DNA from 3 places in the Comamonas sp. DB36 genome. Region 3 is predicted to be linked to each of the others. Evidence: riboswitches for the same ligand, from Rfam matches in the RefSeq annotation. Region 3 holds a riboswitch; each other region holds the start of a gene.
The links. Region 3 has a riboswitch for cobalamin ahead of ACSVDO_RS07845 (TonB-dependent receptor). Riboswitches for the same ligand answer to the same signal wherever they lie in the genome.
Positions count from the first base shown of each region.

Region 1: it holds a riboswitch for cobalamin, as region 3 does, so the genes downstream of both, ACSVDO_RS11495 (TonB-dependent receptor domain-containing protein) here and ACSVDO_RS07845 (TonB-dependent receptor) in region 3, are expected to answer to the same signal.
Region 2: it holds a riboswitch for cobalamin, as region 3 does, so the genes downstream of both, ACSVDO_RS23490 (ABC transporter substrate-binding protein) here and ACSVDO_RS07845 (TonB-dependent receptor) in region 3, are expected to answer to the same signal.

Region 1 is NZ_CP196631.1:2,489,837-2,494,757, reverse strand. It holds gene ACSVDO_RS11495 (TonB-dependent receptor domain-containing protein) at 1-1,776, opposite strand, end outside; cobalamin riboswitch at 1,839-2,069, opposite strand; gene ACSVDO_RS11490 (CopD family protein) at 2,077-2,547, opposite strand; gene sstT (serine/threonine transporter SstT) at 2,558-3,784, opposite strand; gene rlmB (23S rRNA (guanosine(2251)-2'-O)-methyltransferase RlmB) at 4,028-4,783, shown strand; gene ACSVDO_RS11475 (aldo/keto reductase) at 4,795-4,921, opposite strand, start outside.
Region 2 is NZ_CP196632.1:549,719-554,639, forward strand. It holds gene ACSVDO_RS23485 (S8 family peptidase) at 1-1,042, opposite strand, end outside; cobalamin riboswitch at 1,264-1,493, shown strand; gene ACSVDO_RS23490 (ABC transporter substrate-binding protein) at 1,635-2,645, shown strand; gene ACSVDO_RS23495 (FecCD family ABC transporter permease) at 2,674-3,699, shown strand; gene ACSVDO_RS23500 (ABC transporter ATP-binding protein) at 3,696-4,493, shown strand; gene ACSVDO_RS23505 (pseudoazurin) at 4,490-4,921, shown strand, end outside.
Region 3 is NZ_CP196631.1:1,642,637-1,647,557, forward strand. It holds gene ACSVDO_RS07835 (MetQ/NlpA family ABC transporter substrate-binding protein) at 159-947, opposite strand; gene ACSVDO_RS07840 (hypothetical protein) at 965-1,174, shown strand; cobalamin riboswitch at 1,207-1,447, shown strand; gene ACSVDO_RS07845 (TonB-dependent receptor) at 1,660-3,819, shown strand; gene ACSVDO_RS07850 (ABC transporter substrate-binding protein) at 3,822-4,742, shown strand; gene ACSVDO_RS07855 (FecCD family ABC transporter permease) at 4,739-4,921, shown strand, end outside.

The DNA.
Region 1 (4,921 bases), 850 kb from region 3:
GCGGTCGGCGACGTTGTTGACGCGTGCCAGCAGCGACCAGTCCTTGGCCAGCTGGTGCTGGGCATAGAGGTTGACCACGCCATAGCCGCCCAGGCTGGCCGAGTTCTCGGCATCGACAAAGCGTGCGCTGTAGAGCTGGGCTTCGGTGCCCAGCGTCCAACCTGCAAGCTGGGTGTCGGCCGAGAGCTTGAGCATGCGCTTGGAGCGGTAGGGCAGCAGCCTGCCGTTCTCGAGGTTCTTGGGGTTCAGGAAGTCCAGCGACAGTCCCAGGTTCATGCGGTCCAGGCGCGTCGAACTGGTCAGTGTCAGGCCCTTGAGCTCCACGCTTTCCCAGTTGCGGTAGCAGTTGCAGGCCGGCGAACTGGTGAAGTCATAGGTGATCTGGTTCTTGATCTTGTTGCGATAGGCGACGGCAGACAGCTGCTGGTTACCCGTGTTGTAGTGCAGACCGGTTTCGACATTGGCGCTGCTTTCGGGCTTGAGATCCGCCGCGGCCTGGCCCGTGAAGCGCTCGTAGAGCGTGGGCGTGCGAAAGGCCGTGCCCGCCGACACCACCCAGCGCAGGCTGTCATTGAGCTGCAGCCCATAGCCCAGGCCGCCCGTGGTCTTGCTTTGCTGCTCGCGCACGCGGTCGTGGCGCACGTTGGCGTCGAGCTGGTGCCGGCCGCTGGCATAGCGCCAGCCGGCCGACAGCGAGTTCTGCACGCGCTTGCTGTCGGTGTTCTGCGTCCAGGCGTAATCGGTGTTCAGCCGGTCTTCGCGGCGCTCCAGATCGATGTTGACGCGGCTGTCACCCAGCTTCCACTGGTTCTGCAGCAGGTAGTTGCTGCTGCGGCCGTCGTTGCCTTCGGGGGAATCGGTGAAGCGCCGGATGTCGCTGCGCGCCTGGCCCAGCTGCACCACGCTCTGGTAGGTATCGCTCCAGGCGGCCTGCCAGCGCAGCGTGCCCGAGGTGTTCTTCACGCGGTCGTAGTCGTCGAACGGCGCGGCGCTCTGGTCGTATTGCGCCTTGAGGCGGTTGTGCTGCAGGCGCGTGTCGATCTGGTGAATGCCTTGCCTGTAGCCCGCGTTCAGGCCCAGCGAGCTGTTGCTGTAGCCATCGCGGTCGGGGTTGGGTGTCCAGGGGTTGCCCGGGTTCACGTCGAAACCGTCGCTGCGCTCGTCCGCCACATGCAGGCCATAGCTCCAGCCGTTGGCGCCGCCTTGCAGTCCGGTGGAAATCTTGGAGGTGCCCTGGTTGCCCAGGCCGGCTTCGGTGTATGCACGCAGCGGGCCGTCGCCCTGGCGCGTGAAGATCTGCACCACGCCGCCCATTGCGTCCGAACCGTAGATGGCCGCGGCCGGACCGCGCAGTATCTCGATGCGGTCGATCTGCGCCAGCGGCAGCGCGGCCCACGCTGCGCCGCCCTGCAGTTCCTGACTGTTGAAGCGCACGCCGTCGACGAACACCGCCGTGTGCTGGTTGCCCATGCCGCGCAGGAACACCGAGGTGGTCTGGCCCGGGCCGCCGTTGCGCGTGATCTGCACGCCAGGCACCTGGGCCAGCAGGTCGGCGACGCCCGTGGCGCCGCTGCGCTCTATGGCCGCGCGGTCGATCACGCTCATGTCGGCGGTGACGGTGCGCAGCGGCTGGGCTTCTCGCGCAGCCGTGACCACCAGGGTGTCGAGCGCGGAGCCGGTCTGCGCCCAGGCCGGCGCGCACAGTGCCATGGCGGCAAACGCGCAGGCGTGCAGTCGCACCGCAGCGCCGGTGTTCGGTCGAAAGGAAATAGTCATGAAGGATTACCAGTTCGCGCCCGCGACCCCGCCGGCGCTTCACTCACAAGGTTGCCGCGCATGCAGCAACCGCCTTGTTGGCCGGTATCCAGACTGGTGAATCACGCACATCGCCTTCCCGGCGGCTGCGCCAGTGGCTTGTCGATGCGCGCCGGCCCGAATGTTCGGGCCGCTTCACTCACTGTTGCGGGGGCAGTACAGGCTGGAGCGATGCATTGCGCATCGCCGCCCTGTTTCCCGTTTAACGGCCCGGCAAGATTTGCCGGGCCAGCACCAACGCGGTGATTCTAATCGGCGCTGTCAAACGGACAGCCGCAGTGCCGTGACGATGGCCACGCCTATTGCGAGATTGGCCGCGACCCAGACGCGGATGCTGGCCAATGCCTTGCCGCCTGCGGGCCAGTCGGCGGCCTGCACCGCGCGGTCCAGACGCTTGAACAGCGCAAAGCGGATATGGCCGAAGATGCCGGCCATCACCAGGCCCAGCGCGGTCATGACTTTCCAGGCCAGCGGCATCTGGAACTGCAGTTCGGCCTGGTCCGCCATGTGATAGACCGAGGCGACCATGCCCGCGCCCGACAGCAGTACCACGGCCACGGTCACCAGCATGGCCGCGAAGAAGCGTTGCAGCACGTTGTGCATCAACGGCACGCGCTGCGCGGGCGCCAGCGACTGCACGGCGGGGCGCAGGAAGAAGTGGGAGAACGCCATGCCGCCCAGCCAGACGATCACGGCCAGCAGATGGATGTATTTCAGGGGGGCGAACAGCATGGGACAGGTCTCAGATCAGTGCCGCGTTCTTTCGCTCCTCGGCCTGGCAGGCCGCGGCGGTGAAGATCACGTCGGTGGAGGAATTCAGCGCGGTTTCGGCCGAGTCCTGCAGTATGCCAATGATGAAGCCGATCGCCACGACTTGCATCGACACATCGCTGGAAATGCCGAACAGGCTGCAGGCCAGCGGAATCAAGAGCAGCGAGCCGCCGGCCACGCCCGCGGCGCCGCAGGCGCAGACCGAGGCCACGACGCACAGCAGGATGGCCGTGGGAATGTCGACGACGATGCCCAGCGTGTGCGCTGCGGCGAGCGACAGCACGCTGATGGTGATGCTGGCGCCGGCCATGTTGATGGTCGCGCCCAGCGGAATCGCGATGCTGTAGGTGTCTTCGTCAAGGTTCAGACGCTTGGCCAGGGCCAGGTTGATCGGAATGTTGGCCGCCGAGCTGCGCGTGAAGAACGCCGTCACGGCGCTTTCGCGCAGGCACATCAGCACCAGCGGATAGGGGTTGCGGCGGATCTTGGCAAACACGATCAGCGGGTTGACCACCAGCGCGACAAACAGCATGCAGCCGACCAGCACCGTCAGCAGGTGGGCGTAGCCCAGCAGCGCGGCCATGCCGGCGTCGGCAAACGTTGCCGCGACCAGGCCGAAGATGCCCAGCGGCGCGCAGCGGATCACGCCCTGGATGACGAGCGTGATGGCGTTCGACAGGTCGCCCAGCAGCTTGCGCGTGCCTTCGCTCGCATGGCGCAGCGCCAGTCCCAGGCCCACGGCCCAGACCAGAATGCCGATGTAGTTCGCGCTCAGCAGGGCGTTGACCGGGTTGTCGACGGCGCTGAGCACCAGCGCCATCAACACTTCCTGCACATTGCCCGGCGGTGTGACGCCCGTGGCCGCGGTCTGCAGCACCAGCGTCGAGGGGAACAACATGCTCGCGAACACGCCGACGATGGCCGCGGCCAGTGTGCCGACGACATACAGCCACAGCACGGGGCGAATCAGCGTCGAGTCTCCGGGGCGGTGGTTGCTGATGGACGCCATCACCAGCATCAGCACCAGCACCGGGGCGACGGCCTTGAGCGCCGAGATGAACAGCTTGCCCAGCAGCCCCACACCGGGCGTGGCCGCCGGGAAAAGAAAGGCAAACGCAATGCCGGCAATCAAGGCCAGCACGATTTGCGTCACAAGGCTGGTGCGCTGCATCAGGTGCAGCAATGGCTTGAAGATCATGGAATAAAGAAGAACGAATGGGGCCGAGGGAGCAGGGCGCTGCGGCATGCCGGACGCGGCAGCACGGGCAGCCGTGCCGCGGGAGCCGGGAGTTTAAGCGCTGGGCAAAACCCCGCCGCACGGCAGGATGCTAGGCGGCATGCGGCCTGGCAGCGTAGTTAGCAACAGCATTGGCGCCGATTTGTCGCTTTCGATGCCACCGGGAATGTGCCGGGCATGGGCTTGGGTCGATAATCGAAGGCTATGTCGTCCCCCAAAGTTCTCTTCGGCTTCCACGCCGTAGGCGTGCGTCTGAAGACCGCGCCGCAATCCATCGTCGAAATCTACTACGAGGCTTCGCGCCGCGACGCCCGCATGCGCCAGTTCCTGGACCGTGCGCGTGAAGCCGGAGCGCGGCTGATCGAAGCCGACGGCGAACGCCTGGCCAAGCTTGCCGGCAGCCACGGCCACCAGGGCGTGGCCGCGCGCGTCGAGCCCACCAAGCAGATCACCTCGCTTGACGAGCTGCTCGAAAACCTCGAGGAAAGCGGCGTGAAGAACCCGCTGCTGCTGGTGCTCGACGGCGTGACCGATCCGCACAACCTCGGCGCCTGCCTGCGCGTGGCCGACGGCGCGGGCGCGCACGCGGTGATCGCTCCCAAGGATCATGCGGCCGGCATCAACGCCACCGTCGCCAAGGTCGCCAGCGGCGCAGCCGAGACCGTGCCCTATTTCATGGTGACCAATCTGGCGCGCACGCTCAATGAGCTCAAGGAGCGCAACATCTGGATCATCGGCACCAGCGGCGATGCCGACAAGAACATCTACCAGATGGACCTCAAGGGCCCGGTCGCGCTGGTGCTGGGCGCCGAAGGCGACGGCATGCGCCAGCTCACGCGCAAGACCTGCGACGAGCTGGTGAGCATTCCCATGCAGGGCGCGGTCGAAAGCCTCAACGTGTCGGTGGCCAGCGGCGTGTGCCTGTTTGAAGCCGTGCGCCAGCGGCTCGCCGCCGCCTGAAGACGGCCGTCTCAGTCGCGCGCGCCGGGCTCGGCGCTGGCGGCGTTGAGCAGCGCCAGGTCATCCGCTGACAGGCGAAGCTGCGCCGCCGCCATCAGCTGCTGGAGCTGGTCAAGCGTGCTGGCGCTGGCAATCGGC
Region 2 (4,921 bases), on a different replicon from region 3:
CCGAACGCTGCAAATGCTCATGCCACAAGGCGACGACGCCGGCGGCATGCGCGCAGGCGGTACTCGTTCCACTGAGGGTATGCAAGCCCCCTCCCGGCCAGGCCGAAGTCACATCGACACCGGGAGCCACCACGGTTGCCAGCGTATTGGAGAAACTCGCCATGGCGAATTTCTCGCCGGCGCGTTGCACTGCCGCTACCGAAATCACATCCACTGCCGCCGCGGGCAGCGTGGTGGCAATGCGGTATTGGGCATTGATCTGGCGCCGGCTTTCGTTGCCCGCGGCCGCGACCACGATGGGTGAAATACCGGAATCGGCTTGAAGCTTCATCAGCGCCATCATGGCGTCAAGCATGCGCAAATTCGCACCATAGGCCTCCAATGCAATCGAAGTCGACAGGTCGGCGGGCCAACCTTCGCCCATCATCTGCGCCACCATGCCGGGGAAATCGAAGCCCAGGGAGAGGGCAATGACATCCACGCGCTGCTCCACCGCCCACTTGAGCCCATGGAACATCATGTCTGACTGGCCTTTGCCGTCGTCGCCAAAGATCTTTCCTATGCGCGCTTCATTCACTCCCCTGGCAACCCCTATGCGTTGCCCCACATCTCGACCAAAGACGGTTCCGGCGCAATGCGTGCCATGGCCATGGCGATCGCCGTTTCCGGCGCCGCTGAAATCCATTTCCAGCAGATCCATGCCTGTAAACGCCGGATGGGTCCGGTCTATGCCGGTGTCCAGAATGGCGATCTTCACACCCGCACCGGTGTATCTGGAGATGTCGGCGCGAACCGCATCGATTCCCCAACTGTGGCCGCCCAAGGGGGCGGCGGCCTCCAGCGGGTGTACCAGGCAGGTGGGCATTACCAGCGCAATGGCCTGGACTTCCGGGTCGGCATGCAGTTCGTCAATCGCATGTTCGGGAATGAACTCCATGGAAATGGTGGGCAATCCATTGAGATCCTCGAAGGACCGGATGTCGAGGTAATGAAGGTTTCGCGCGCCTTCCTTTTTGACGCGCAGAATGACGTAGCGTTTCATTGCATTCTCCATTCGAATATTCGTGGATTTTCATGAGGCGGTTCCTTGCCGTGGTGTCTTAAATCCCACGCGTGCCTGAAACAGCGCTTGCCCTACTTGTGTGGCCTGTCGTGTCGGGGCAAGGATTGGCGCCATCGGCTGGCACGCAGCGGCCGCAGTCGCGGCGCGGCCGGGACAGGCCCATGGGGGCGGGAGTTTGCGCGCCGCGGCCCCAAGATCGGCTACAGTACGCCAGCTTCGGCTCCGCAAGGACCTGCGCCCGGCAATGCCGGCGCAAGAGGGAATCCAGTGGCGGCCAGACTGCAAGGTCTGGCTGCCCATGCAATGGAACTGCCCCCGCAACTGTAGGCAAAGAGCGAGCGCGCCACACGCCACTGAACGCAAGTTTGGGAAGGCGGCGCAGCCGTGATGACATGCCAGTCAGGAGACCTGCCGAAGCGTCAATCAATCATTGCCGGCGGGGTGTCCGGGAAGTGAACAATTTCTCGGAAATCCCGCTTTCGCCGCGCCGTTGCCTGCGCCGCGAAAGCGTGGCTTTGCGGTCTTGCTCTCTTCCAGAATACCGCTGCCCCTTCTGGAAAGACCTGTTTCGATGCCTGTCCGCCGCCTTGCGTTTTCCACACTTGCCGCCCTGCTGTGCTTCAGCGCCAGCGCCACCGAATATCCGCTGCAGCTGCACAACTGCGGCCATACGCTCAAGTTCGACAAGGCGCCCGCATCGGCCGTGACCATAGGCCAGGCGGGCACCGAAATGCTCTATGCGCTGGGCCTGGGCGACAAGGTCGCGGGCACCGCGCTGTGGTTCAATTCCGTGCTGCCGCAGTTCAAGGCCGTCAACGACAAGGTGACGCGCCTGGCCGACAACGACCCGAGCTTCGAGTCGGTGATAGGCAAGCGCCCGGCGCTGGTGGTCTCGCAGTTCGAATGGATGGTCGGCAAGGAAGGCGTGGTCGGCACGCGCGAGCAGTTCCATGACCTGCGCATCGCCACCTATGCCATGCCTTCTGATTGCGAAGGCAAGAACAACCTGAGCGGCTCCGACGGCACGCGCACCACGGCCTATGACGTCAATGCGCTGTACAAGAGCGTGCAGCAACTCGCGCAGATCTTCGATGTCGAAGCGCGCGGCAAGGCCCTGGTCGACGAACTGACGCAGCGCCAGGCCCAGGCCGTGGCCCAGCTCAAGTCATCGAAGCTGCAGAACGTCTCCGCCGCGCTGTGGTTCTCCAGCGCCGATCTGGCGATCGATCCCTACATGGCGGGCCAGAAAGGCGTGGCCGGCTACATGATGCAGACCCTGGGCCTGCGCAACATCGTGACTTCGGCCGAAGAATGGCCCACCGTGGGCTGGGAAACCATTGCCAAGGCCAATCCATCGATTCTCATCATCGCGCGCATGGACCGCCGGCGCTTTCCGGCCGACGACTACCGCAAGAAGCTCGAGTTCCTGAAGAACGACCCGGTGACCAGGCACATGGACGCGGTGAAGAACAACCGCATCGTGATCGTCGACGCCGACGCGCTGCAAGGCTCGATACGCATGGTCGACGGCATCGAACAGATCGCCCAGGCCGCGCTCAAGCTGCAGGCCGCGGCGCGCTGATCTACGTGACTGAGGCCCGCCCCAGCCCATGCTGCGCCTGATACTCCTGATCTCCGCGGCGCTGGCCGCTCTTGCCGTCGCCATCCTGCTGGGGGTGGCGATAGGCGAGACCCGCCTGTCGCCCAGCGTCGTCTGGCAGGTGCTGGCCAATCAGCTCGCGGGCGCGCAGTATCCGGTCGATCCCATTGACCAGGGCATTGTCTGGAACTACCGGCTGGCGCGCGCCCTGGTCGCTGCGAGCTGCGGTGCGGGGCTGGCGATTTCCGGCGTGATACTGCAATCGCTGCTGCGCAATGCGCTGGCCGAGCCCTATCTGCTGGGCATTTCGGCCGGGGCGTCCACGGGCGCGGTGCTGGTGTCGGTCGCGGGCCTGGGCGCGGGCGCGATCTCCATGACCACGGGAGCGTTCTTCGGCGCGGTCTGCGCGTTCGCGCTGGTGGCCCTGCTCGCGCATGCCGCGGGCAGCGGCGGCCTGCGCAACAGCGCGCAGATCGTGCTCGCCGGCATCGCGGGCTCGCAGCTGTTCAACGCCCTGACTTCGCTGATCATCACCAAGTCGGGCAGCGCCGAGCAGGCGCGCGGCATCATGTTCTGGATGCTGGGCAATCTGAGCGGCGTGCGCTGGAGCGACACCCTGCTGACCACATGCATTGCCGTTGCCGGCATGGCCGTGTGCCTGTGGCATGCGCGCGCGCTCGACGCGTTCACGTTCGGCAGCGAATCGGCGGCGGCGCTGGGCGTTGCCGTGCGCCGCGTGCAGCTGGTGCTGCTGCTGGTGGCGGCGCTGATCACCGCGGTGATGGTGTCGATTGTCGGCGCGATAGGCTTCGTGGGCCTGGTGATTCCGCATGCGGCGCGCTTCATGGTGGGGGTGCGGCATAGGCGGCTGATTCCGGCCAGCGCCTTGATCGGCGCGGTGTTCCTGATCGCCGCCGATGTGATCTCGCGCACGCTCATTCCCGGCCAGGTGCTGCCCATAGGTGTGATCACCGCCCTGGTCGGCGCGCCGGTGTTTGCCGGCATTCTGCTCAAGGGTCGCGGGGGCCGGGCATGAGTGCGCCGGCCGCGCTGCAGGCGCGCGACCTGGGCTGGGCCACGCGCGGCTTGCGGGCCACCAGTATCGTCGAGCGCGTCAGCCTCGAGGTGCGGCCCGGCGAGATGCTGGGGCTCATAGGCCCCAACGGCTCGGGCAAGTCGACGGTGTTGCGCTTGCTCTCGGGCATTCTCGTGCCCACGCAAGGCGAGGTGCTGCTCGACGGCCAGGCGCTGCGCGCCCTGCCGCGCAGGGCGCTGGCGCGCACGCTGGCGTTCGTCTCGCAGATGGCCGACACCCAGGATGCCATCGATGTCTGGGACGCGGTGGAGCTGGGGCGCACGCCCTGGCTGTCGGCGCTGCAGCCGCTGTCGGCCGAAGACGGCCGCATCGTGCGCGCAGCGCTGGCCGCGGTGGGCCTGGAGCACAAGCAGCGCAGCGCCTGGAGCACGCTGTCGGGCGGCGAGCGCCAGCGCGTGCACATTGCGCGCGCTCTGGCCCAGCAGCCGGGCGTGCTGCTGCTCGACGAACCCACCAACCACCTCGACATCCACCAGCAGCTGTCGCTGATGCAGCTGGTGCGCGGACTGCCCATCACCAAGGTGGTGGCGCTGCACGATCTCAACCAGGCGCTGGCCTGCGACCGGCTGGCCGTGATGTGCGCGGGCCGGCTCGTGGCCCAGGGCACACCGCGCGAGATTCTCACACCTGCGCTGCTGCACGACGTTTTCAGGGTACAGGTTGCCGAACTGGTCGATCCCCAGGACGGCGCGCTGGTACTGCGTTTCAAACCTCTGGATTCCTCTTCCCCATGAACCTATCCACGCTTGCCCGTCTGGGCGCTGTTTTCCTGAGCCTGTCGGCCGCCGGCGCGGCCTTCGCCGAAACCTATGAAGTCAGAATGCTCAACCGCGGCGCGCTCGGCCCCATGGTCTACGAGCCCGAGTTCATAAAGCTCAAGCCGGGCGACAAGCTCAAGTTTCTCGCCAGCAGCAGCGGCCACGACGCGGTCTCCATCGAAGGCATGCTGCCTGTCGGCGCCATGCCGTTCAAGGGCAAGATCAATGAAGAGATCGAAGTGACGTTCACCGAAGCCGGCATCTACGGCATCAAATGCCTGCCGCATTACGCCATGGGCATGGTGATGCTGGTGCAGGTCGGCGACGCGCCGCTGTCGGCGCTCGCTATCCCCGCCGCCGCGCCCGAGCGCGCGCAAAAACGCTTCCAGGAAATCGCCGCGCGC
Region 3 (4,921 bases):
TGCCGACCGTGCGAAAGCAGCGGCCGGCGTCATGGGCCGGATTTCACCATAACCCGCCCAAATTATGTTGCAGTTTTTACATCTTTATGACGCCCGCATGACCTTGGCGAGTGAAATTCGCGCCGCCGGCTGCAGCCGCAACCCTCCGCCGCTGGCGCTCAGAACGCGGGAACGACCGCGCCCTGGTACTTGTCCTGCAGGAACTTCTTGACGTCTTCGCTGCGCAGCGCCTGGATCAGCTTGGTGATTTCGGGGCTGTTGGCGCGGTCCTTGCGCGCGGCGACGATGTTGGCGTAGGGTGAATCCTTGCCTTCGATGAACAGCGCGTCCTTGGTCGGGTTGAGCTTGGCTTCGATCGCGTAGTTGGTGTTGATCAGCGCCAGGTCGACATCACCGAGCGCGCGCGGCAGCAAAGGCGCTTCGAGTTCCTTGAACTTGAGCTTCTTGGGATTGTTCACCACATCGAGCGGCGTGGGCGTGAGGCTCTTGGGGTCCTTGAGCGTGACCAGGCCCTGCTTGGCCAGCAGCAGCAGCGCGCGGCCGCCGTTGGACGGATCGTTCGGGATGGCCACGGTGGCGCCGTCCTTGAGATCCTTGATGTTCTTGAGCTTCTTCGAATAGGCGCCGAACGGCTCGACATGGATGGTGCCGTTGGGCACGGCGACCAGCGAGCTCTTGCGGTCCTTGTTGTAGCTGTCCAGGTAGGGCTGGTGCTGGAAGAAGTTGGCATCGAGCTGCTTGTCTTCGACGGCCGCATTGGGCTGCACGTAGTCGCTGAATTCGCGCACCTGCAGATCGATGCCCTGTTTCTTCAGCGCGGGCTTGATGTGGTTGAGAATTTCGGCGTGGGGCACGGCCGTGGCTGCAACCTTGAGCACCGCGTCCGCGGCATGGGCGGTCAATGCGAGGGTGGCAAGGGCGATGGCGGACAGGGTTTTCTTCAGCATGACGAACGCTTTCCTGGATGAATTTGTTGAATGAGCGCCAGCGCCGAAACCGGTGGAACTGGGGCGCAGCAGGCCTTAGTTTAGTGCGCTGTGGACGCGATGTGCAGCGAAAAAACGATTTTGGTTATAAGAATGTGGTTTTTTATGCAAATCTATCGTTTTCCAATGCGCCGCGCCTATGCGCACTGATCGTTCCGATGAATCCTCTGGGCGGCGTATTCCATTGATAATGGCGCCCAGGCGGGAATCGGCTGATCCGATCCCGCACAGATGCGAAGGTGCCCCATTCAGGGGTTCAACGACAAGCAGGTGCGCCGCGCTCCAGAGCCCGGCAATTCCTGCGCTGCCCCCGCAACGGTAGGCGAAATCTCAGGTTCTCACGCGGGTCCAACGATGACCCGCAGTCACTGCGCCCGTACAGGGCGTGGGAAGGCGAGGACTGAGCCGGCACACGCCGGCGTTTCGCAAGCCCGGATACCGGCCTTTGCCATCGCTTCGGACGCCGCGGGAGTGCGCATGTCAGGGCAGATGAGGTGGCGGGGCGCGCGCGTTCGGCGGCCTCTTTGCCTGTGCGTGCCCTGCGGTGGGTATTGATCCATGGGCTTCGCGGGTGAGCGAAGCACAGATTTGAAATCATCGCATGCATTCCTCAGGTAGTTCGCGGCCTGCGCCTGGCCGCGCCGTTTTGTCTTCTTCCCCGGTTTCTTGCGGCTTGCGCCTGCAACGCAGGGCCGCGCTGTGCCTGCTGGCCTGGTCAGCCGGTGCGGGCATGGTCCATGCTTCGGCGGAACCCGCGCTCGGCGATGTGTTCGTCACCGCGACGGCGCGTCCCGAAGACCGCGCGCGCATTGCCGCGACCACGCAGACCATTGACCGCGCCGAGATCGAGCGCTCGTCGGCGCGTTCGGTCACCGATCTGCTGGCCGAGCATGCGGTCGGCTTCCTCAGCGAATGGACCGCGGCGCAGACCTCGCTGAACCTGCGCGGCGCGGCCACCGACGGCCAGGGGCGCGACTACCGCGGCCAGGTCGCGGTGCTGCTCAACGGCAGGCGCGCGGGCACGGCCAATCTGTCGAAGCTGAGCCTGTCGGATGTGGAGCGCATAGAAATCGTGCGCGGCCCGGCCTCGGTGGTCTACGGCAGCCAGAACATGGGCGGCGTGATCAACATCATCCTGCGCACGGGCGCCAGCGGCGGCGTCAACCGCGCCTCGGTGGTCGGCGGCAGCGCCGGCCTGTGGCGCGCCGATACGCAGATCAGCGGCGCGAGCGCGCAGTGGGACTGGTACATAGGCGCCAACGCCGGCGGACGCGACGACTACAGCGCGGGCAGCGGCGGCGGCGAACAGCAGAACACCAGCTACAAGCGCCGCGGCGCGAGCGGCGCGCTGGGCTGGCAGATTGCCGACCTGCACCGCATCGAAATGCAGCTGCGCACCGACGGCATCTACAACGCGGGCTTCCGCGGATCGGGCGCAAACATCCACAGCCGCGACAACCGCTACAACCAGTCGGCCGATCTGCGCTACGAAGGCGCCTTGCCCGGCGGCCGCGTGAGCTGGCTGGCCCATCTCTACACCTTCGAGGACGTGGACGAATTCAACTGGGCCTCGCCGGTCATCAAGTCGGGCGTCAATGCCGTGCCGGGAACGGCGCGCGACTACAACATCCGCAAACTGGACGCCAGCGGCCTGCGGCTGCAGCCGCGGCTGCGCCTGTCGGATTCCAACGACCTGCTGCTGGGCTTCGACTACGAGAAGAACCGCCTGCGCTCCGAGCGCGAGCGCAATGCCATGCCCGGCGGCCCCGCGGGCCAGGTCGCGCCCTATGACAACAACCAGACCGAGCACACGCATGCGCTGTATCTGGAAGATGCGCAGAACTTCTTCGGCGATCGCCTGACGCTGCGCGCCGGCGTGCGCAAGACCTGGGGCGAGACGCGCTTCGACCAGACGCCCAACGTGGCGGCCGCACTGACCACGGCGCGCGACTACGACCAGACCACCTGGTCGACCGGCGCGACCTGGAAGGTCGACGACGCCTGGTCGCTGCGCGCGGGCGCGTCCACGGGCTTTCGCGCGCCCACGGCCAGCGAGCTGTCGGCCGATTTCACCGCGGTCGGCGGCGGGCGCAGCTTCGGCAACCCCAATCTGAAGCCCGAAGCCAGCCGCCAGATCGAAGTTGGCAGCACCTGGCGCCGCAGCGCCTGGAAAGTCGATGCCGCGCTGTTCCAGAACACGATCTCGGACCGCATCATCACGGTGTCGCGCGGCCCGACGACCAATACGTCCGACTACGCGAACAACGCCGCCGACATCGTCGCGCGCGGGCTGGAGCTCAGCGCCAACGCCGATCTGAACCAGCTGCTGGGCGTGTCGCTGGGCGGTCCGGTGCTCAGCGTGTTCGGCAATGGCTACTATCACTTCGAGATGAAGGACAAGGGCGCGGCCGCGTCGGCCAACACCGACCGCGTGCAGCGCATGTACCGGTACGAGGCCGCGGGCGGACTGCGGCTGGCGCGCGGCATGGACCGCAATCCCGGCGACTGGAGCGCGCAGCTGACGGCGCTGCTGCGCGGTCCGATGTGGTACGACACCGAAGAGAATCTGCTGATCCCCCAGGGCGAGCCCAGCAGCACTTTCATTCACCGCAAGGGCGCGTTCACGGTCTGGAACCTGCGCGGCGAATACCGCGTGAGCCGCGGCATGAAGCTGTTTGCGGGCATCAACAATATCTTCGACCTGAACCGCCATCCGATCTTCATCGCGCGCGATCAGCGGCCCTGCCTGGCCAATCCCATCTTCCAGAACGGCGGCTGCGGCACCTCGATGCCGGGCCGCGAATGGATGGTCGGCCTGCAGGCGGATTTCTGAGCGTGACGCTGCGCCGGCGGGCTCTCGGTGGGCTGGGGCTGGCCGCGCTGCTGCCTGGCGCAGCGGCGCGCGCTGGCGCTCCCATCCGCCTGCGCGATGCGCTGCGCCGCGACGTGCTGCTGCCCGGCCCGGCGCAGCGCATCGTGACCATCTTCTCTTCGAACACCGAACTCGTCGCGGCCCTGGGCCTGATGCAGCGCATCGTTGGCGTGGAGGAATACACGCGCTTTCCGCCCGAAGTGGCGGGCCTGCCCAAGGTCGGTGGGCGCCTGGGGTTCTCCGTCGATGCCGTGGTCGCGCAGCGTCCCGATCTGGTGATCGTCACGCCCGCGCGCCAGGCCGCGAACCAGCTGGTCGATCCCATGGAGCGCATAGGCGTGCCGGTGATGGTGCTGCTCAGCCGCAGCCTGGACGAAGTGCTGGGCAATGTGCGCCTGGTCGCGCAGGCCGCGGGCGTGGGCGCGCGCGGCGCGGCGCTGGTGCAGTCGCTGCAGCAGCGCTTGCGTGCCGTGGACGAACAGGTGAATGCGCGGGTGGGGGGCCAGCCCGCGCCGCGCGCGCTGATGATCACCGGCCGCCTGGGCAATGGCATGCTGCTGGTCGCGCGGCCCGGCACCTATACCAATGAAGCGATGCTGCGCGCCGGCGCGCGCCATGCGATTCCCGGCGTAGGCGCGCTGGCCCAGGTCTCGCCCGAGGCCGCGCTGGCAGCCGACCCCGATGTGCTGCTGTTCGCGGGCGCGCAGTCCGGACTCGATGATCTTGCGCGCCGCCCCGGCTGGCGCGACATGCGCGCGCTGCGCGCGCAGCGCGCGATCACGGTGGCGCGCGCCGAATTCCTGATTCCCGGTCCGCGCACTTTCGACGGCATTGAAACGCTGGCGCGCTGGATCACGCAGACGCAGCAGAAAGGATGGGGATGAATCCCTCCGGAAAAATGTGGTGCCTGGCCCTTGGGGCGCTGGCGCTGGCCGTGGTGCTGGGCATCTGCGCGGGCCATCAATGGGCCGCACCCGCCGAAATCTGGCAGGCGATCACCGAGCGCGACACGCTGCGCAGCCGCCTGCTGTGGGAGTGGCGCATGCCGCGCGTGCTGGCCGCG